2 regions of the Enterobacter cloacae complex sp. 385G4 genome follow, and region 2 is predicted to be linked to the other one. Evidence: predicted binding sites of a transcription regulator. Region 2 holds the regulator's gene; the other holds the start of a gene.
What was found. The regulator CRP, encoded in region 2, controls carbon source genes, mostly activating them, when cyclic AMP is high. The targets are predictions, from matches to a motif close to ATGTGANNNNNNTCACAT.
Positions count from the first base shown of each region.

Region 1: a site for CRP is predicted at 1,588-1,605, ahead of AC2FAJ_RS19345 (YjcB family protein). Genes of this name have one in related genera too.

Region 1 covers NZ_JBXWDD010000009.1:48,156-51,459, reverse strand. Annotated here, with positions in the region: gene uvrA (excinuclease ABC subunit UvrA) at 1-404, opposite strand, end outside; gene ssb1 (single-stranded DNA-binding protein SSB1) at 655-1,185, shown strand; gene AC2FAJ_RS19345 (YjcB family protein) at 1,245-1,526, opposite strand; gene AC2FAJ_RS19340 (EAL domain-containing protein) at 2,183-3,304, shown strand, end outside.
Region 2 covers NZ_JBXWDD010000015.1:22,240-25,543, forward strand. Annotated here, with positions in the region: gene AC2FAJ_RS22130 (phosphoribulokinase) at 1-362, shown strand, start outside; gene AC2FAJ_RS22135 (OsmC family protein) at 429-833, opposite strand; gene crp (cAMP-activated global transcriptional regulator CRP) at 1,145-1,777, shown strand; gene AC2FAJ_RS22145 (YccS/YhfK family putative transporter) at 1,835-3,304, shown strand, end outside.

The DNA of each region.
Region 1 (3,304 bases), on a different contig from region 2:
ATCTGGCTCACGGTCTGTGCCGCCAGCGGGACATCGTGGTCCGGGCAGCGCGGCTCACCCACGCGGGCATACAGCAGACGCAGGTAGTCATGGATTTCGGTAATGGTACCGACCGTTGAACGCGGGTTATGCGAGGTAGACTTCTGCTCAATAGAGATAGCAGGCGATAACCCTTCAATATGGTCGACATCCGGTTTTTCCATCAGCGACAGGAACTGACGCGCGTACGCCGAGAGCGATTCAACGTAACGACGCTGTCCTTCGGCATACAAGGTGTCGAAAGCCAGTGAGGATTTGCCTGACCCCGAAAGCCCGGTCACGACGATGAGTTTGTCGCGAGGGATTATGAGGTTGATATTCTTGAGATTATGGGTGCGGGCGCCCCGAACTTCGATCTTATCCATTCACCTTTCCCGGTTGGAACACGGATTGCCTGGTTTGTTTGAAGGACAAACGGCTGTCAGAAACGGCTAATTATGACACAAAATGACCTGTTTGAATATACAGTATTGGAATGCATTTTCTGATTCGCTGTGTAACAATGTCGAGTGGCGAGAGAACTCTGGAACGTGCTACGCAACTATCAAAGTGCAGCATGGAAATGGTACACTCGCGCGTTTACACTATTAAGAAACGTATTCAGGAGACACGAACATGGCCAGCAGAGGCGTAAACAAGGTGATTCTCGTCGGTAATCTGGGCCAGGACCCGGAAGTACGCTACATGCCGAGTGGTGGCGCAGTTGCCAACATTACGCTGGCTACTTCCGAATCCTGGCGTGATAAAGCGACCGGTGAAATGAAAGAGCAGACCGAATGGCACCGCGTTGTGCTGTTTGGCAAACTGGCCGAAGTGGCCGGTGAGTATCTGCGTAAAGGTTCTCAGGTCTATATCGAAGGCCAGCTGCGTACCCGCAAATGGACCGACCAATCCGGTCAGGAAAAATACACCACGGAAGTGGTGGTGAACGTGGGCGGTACCATGCAAATGCTGGGTGGCCGTCAGGGCGGTGGCGCACCGGCAGGTGGCGGTCAGAACCAGCAGCAGGGCGGTTGGGGTCAGCCTCAGCAGCCGCAGGGCGGCAACCAGTTCAGCGGCGGCGCGCAGTCTCGTCCGCAGCAGCAGTCTGCTCCGGCACCGTCTAACGAACCGCCAATGGACTTCGACGACGATATCCCGTTCTGATCAACGGATGCTAAAACAAAAAACCCAGACATCGTCTGGGTTTTTTGTTGCTGAAGGGATCAGGTAATGACCATCGGCCAGTCTGGTGGCGTGTGGCTCATCGCCTCAACCATCACTACTTTAATATTTTCCCAGACGGCGGCCATATCCAGCAGGGTGATGCCCAGCAGGCCCGTTGCGAACCAGCAAGCCGCGCCAAGCCCTAGCAGGGTACTGATGACGGCAAGACCCGCGTAGTCGGATTTACGAAACTGAATGTTCAGCGTGCTGGCTAAAAACATCAAAAACGCACTCAACAAGGGCCAGCGCAGGAGAACCATGCTGGTAGTAATGGTTGCCATAAAACCCATCCTCTACAAAACAGACGAACTGAATGAAACAGTGTTTCTCGTTACACATTATGTGTGAACTATATCACATTTGTTGATTTATTCGCCAGTGTCTGCGTAGCCAAAAAAGGGGATTTTATTACCCGAAAAAAAGAGCATGCGGTTCGGGACCGCCTTCGCACAGGGGGAGGCGGATCCACAACGCGCTGAGGTAATCCCGTCGGGTAAGTGGGGAAGAGCATCTGGAGGCAAAGAGACGTCCAGCCGTGCCGTTTTTAGGAGAAGCATTATTTTCTGATAATATTGTGATGATGTCTGATTATTTATAAATCAACGAACAAAATACACCCGCATAAATAGGATAAAACGTCACGTTGGCGTTGTGCTTTTTTCATGCCGCCAGAAGTTTGGCTTAATCAGCGATCCTCTGTGGTGTTCTCTCAAAACCACCCAGGCGTGGTGGATAATTATTTTCCTTAATTGAAACGGAACGAATACTTACAGTTTAGCTTACGGGAAAATATTATCGTCATAACGAAATTTAAGATTTTTAATACTAAAAGTCAGTTGCTAACTTCGCATGATTCATGCAACGTAATCACCTGTTTAACAAAGCATCCGGCCTTCATTACTACAGGCGTACAACATGCAGGGATATAGGGCGGGAAATGAATCGTAGCGCGCGGCGCAAAATACTCAGGGTGGTAGGAATCATCATGGTAGTTATGCTGCCGGTGATGCTTGCTCTATGGTTTGCCCAGCTGAGAGCCGAGTCGGAAACGAGCGCTCAGCTACGTACATTTGCTGAACTGGCTTTAGACAAAACAGAACTGGTAATTCAACAAGTTGACCTGGCCAGGGACGAGGCAGAAAAATATCAGGGTGAACGTTGTACGCCGGAACATCGTCAATATATGTTGAACGTTGTTCGTGGCCGCCTGTTTGTCGCCGATTTAATTTATGCTGAAGGTCAGAATTTTCTTTGTTCGACCGTTTTTACACCGGATCAACCCTACGTCATTCCGGTCGCTAATTACACGCGTAAACCTGACGTTGCTATCTATTATTTTCGCGATACGCCATTTTATACTGGCTATAAAATGACATATATGCAGCGCGGAAATTATGTCGTGGTTGTCAATCCGCTTTCTTACAGTGAAGTGATGTCTACCGATCATTCCCTCGCATGGGGGGTATACGACACGGTAACTAATGCCTTCTTTTCCGTCAGCCAGAAAGCCAATGCGACTTTATTAAATTCGATGATTCGGGATAAGGAATCGGTATTTCAAAAAGATAACCGTTTCTATACCGTCGTGAAATCGACAAATCGGCCTATTGCCGCCATCGTGTCGACGTCAGATAAACGTTTTTATGAAACGCTCTATCACCAGGCGACGTTGACGCTACCGCTGGGAATGATCTGCAGCATTATTATTTTGCTGGTGTGGTCCCGCACCCATCGTGAGCTTAATTCGCCGGGGCGCTTACTGCACCGGGCGCTGAACAAGCGCCAGCTTTGTGTGCACTATCAGCCGATTATTGATATCAAGAACAACCAGTGTGTGGGGGCAGAGGCGCTGTTGCGCTGGCCTGGTTTCAATGGGCAGGTAATGAGCCCGGCTGACTTTATTCCGCTTGCGGAAAAAGAGGGAATGAGCGAGCGGATCACGGATTATGTCGTTGAGGAGGTGTTCAGCGATCTGGGCCATTTCCTGGCGGCGCATCCGCATCTCTATATTTCGATCAACCTGTCGGCCACGGACTTCCACTCCTCGCGGCTGATCGCC
Region 2 (3,304 bases):
GCGAGCGCGGCCATTCGCGCGAGGCGGTAATGGACTCGGTGGTGCGCTCCATGGAAGATTACATCAATTATCTCACGCCGCAGTTCTCCCGCACGCACATTAACTTCCAGCGCGTGCCGACGGTGGACACTTCCAATCCGTTCGCGGCGAAAAGCATCCCGTCGCTGGATGAGAGCTTTGTGGTGATCCACTTCCGCAATCTTGAAGGCATTGATTACCCCTGGCTGCTGGCGATGCTGCAGGGCTCGTTTATTTCCCACATGAATACGTTAGTGGTTCCCGGTGGAAAAATGGGGCTTGCAATGGAGCTGATCATGACGCCGCTGGTGGAGCGACTGATGGAAGGGAAGCAGATCGCGTGAACATGTTCCCTCTCCCCGTGGGAGAGGGTTAGGGTGAGGGCATCAACACGCACGATGCCCCAATAATTAAGCCTCGATCACTTCATACGAATGGGTGATTTTTACCGCTTTCTCCAGCATTAACGCCACAGAGCAGTATTTCTCCGCAGAGAGATCCACCGCGCGTGAGACCGCCGCGTCTTTCAGTTCTTTCCCGGTGACAACAAAGTGCAGATTAATGTGGGTGAACAGGCGTGGCGCCTCTTCGCGGCGTTCTGACGTGAGTTTGACCTCACAATCCGTCACGTCATGACGACCTTTTTGCAGAATCGACACCACGTCGATCGCGCTGCATCCGCCTGCCGCCATCAGCACCATTTCCATTGGGCTTGGAGCTTTATCGCCGGAGTTACCATCCATCAAAATCTGGTGTCCTGATGCGGACTCGCCCAGGAACGTTAAACCTTCAACCCACTTCACGCGCGCTTGCATATTCATTAACTCCAACGTTGCATTTTTGGTGACAGATTACGCGTGCGTTACATTTCTCGCAATGGAAGGCGACCTGCATCATGCTGAAGCGAGACACCAGGAGACACGCGGCAAAAGCTATGCTAAAACACTCAGGATGCTACAGTAATACATTGACGTTACACATGTATGCAGAGGACATCAAACTTTACTGGCTGCGAAACGTTACGACAGCCGACTTCCCAGGGTATGGGTAAGAATTCGATTGCAACCCCAGAGTCCGGATGCATCTGATGACTCTGGTGACAGCTTATAACAGAGGATAACAGCGCATGGTGCTTGGCAAACCGCAAACAGACCCGACTCTCGAATGGTTCTTGTCTCATTGCCACATTCATAAGTACCCATCGAAGAGCACGCTGATTCACCAGGGTGAAAAAGCGGAAACGTTGTATTACATCGTCAAAGGCTCGGTGGCAGTGCTGATCAAAGATGAGGAAGGCAAAGAGATGATCCTTTCCTATCTGAACCAGGGCGATTTTATCGGTGAACTGGGCCTGTTTGAAGAAGGCCAGGAACGTAGCGCCTGGGTTCGTGCAAAGACAGCATGTGAAGTGGCTGAAATTTCTTATAAGAAATTCCGTCAGCTGATTCAGGTTAACCCTGACATCCTGATGCGTCTTTCTTCCCAGATGGCGCGCCGTCTGCAGGTGACGTCAGAGAAAGTGGGTAACCTCGCCTTCCTGGACGTGACTGGCCGTATTGCGCAGACTCTGCTGAACCTGGCGAAACAGCCAGACGCGATGACCCACCCGGACGGCATGCAAATTAAAATTACCCGTCAGGAAATCGGTCAGATCGTCGGTTGCTCCCGCGAAACGGTGGGCCGTATTCTGAAAATGCTGGAAGATCAAAACCTGATCTCCGCCCACGGTAAAACCATCGTGGTTTACGGAACCCGTTAATCCTGCCTAAACGGCGTGCCATCGCGAGGTGTCACGCCGTTTTTGTCTCTTTTCCCCATGTGGCGCAGGCTGATCTATCACCCGGAAGTTAACTACGCACTACGACAAACGCTGGTGCTGTGTCTTCCCGTGGCCGTGGGCCTGATCCTGGGACATCTTCAGCAGGGCCTGCTGTTTTCTCTCGTCCCCGCCTGCTGCAACATTGCCGGTCTGGACACGCCCCATAAACGCTTTTTCAAACGTCTGATAATTGGCGGCTCGCTGTTTGCTGGCTGTAGCCTCGCGGTGCAGCTTCTGCTGGCTCGTGATATTCCCCTGCCGCTGATCCTGACCGTGCTGGCGATGACCCTCGGCGTCACCGCCGAAATCAGCTCGCTCCATGCCCGTCTGCTTCCCGCGTCACTCATTGCGGCCATCTTCACCCTGAGCCTCGCCGGTAATATGCCTGTGTGGGAGCCGCTGCTGATCTACGCCCTCGGCACGCTGTGGTACGGGCTGTTTAACTGGTTCTGGTTCTGGCTGTGGCGGGAGCAGCCGCTGCGCGAATCTCTGAGCCTGCTCTACGTGCAGCTTGCGGATTACTGTGAAGCCAAATACACCCTGCTCACCCAGCATACGGATCCGGAAAAATCCTTACCGCCGCTGCTGACGCGCCAGCAAAAGGTGGTAGACCTGATAAGCCAGTGCTATCAGCAGCTGCATATGCTCGCCGCCAACAAGAACCACGAATATAAACGGCTGTTGCGCACCTTTCAGGTGGGGCTGGATCTTCAGGAGCATATCTCCGTTAGCCTTCACCACCCGCAGGAGGTGCAAAAGCTGGTTGAGCGCAGCCATGCCGAAGCGGTGATCCGCTGGAACGCACAAACCGTCTCCGCGCGCCTGCGGGTGCTGGCCGATGATATTCTCTACCACCGCTACCCCACGCGCTTTAACATGGACAAACAGCTCGGCGCGCTGGAGAAAATCGCCCGTCAGCACCCGGATAACCCGGTCGGCCAGTTTGCCGCCTGGCACTTCAGCCGCATCGCCCGTGTGCTGCGCACCCAGCGCCCGCTTTATTCCCGTGACCTGATGGCGGATAAACAGAAACGTCTGCCGCTGCTGCCGGCGCTGAGAAGCTACCTGTCTCTGAAATCTTCCGCTCTGCGCAACGCTGCAAGGATTAGCGTCATGCTCAGTATCGCCAGCCTGATGGGCATGGCGCTCCACCTGCCGAAACCGTACTGGATCTTAATGACCGTGCTGTTTGTTACCCAGAACGGCTATGGCGCCACGCGGGTGCGCATTCTGCACCGGGCAGGCGGCACGATGGCGGGGCTGATTATTGCGGGCGTGACGCTGCATTTTCACGTGCCCGAGGGCTATACCCTGGCGGGCATGCTGGCGATCACCCTGGTAAGCTATCTAATCATTCGCAAAAACTACGGCTGGGCGATGGTGGGCTTTACGGTGACGGCGGTATATACCCTTCAGTTGCTGACGCTTAACGGCGAACAGTTCATCGTTGCCCGCCTGATCGACACG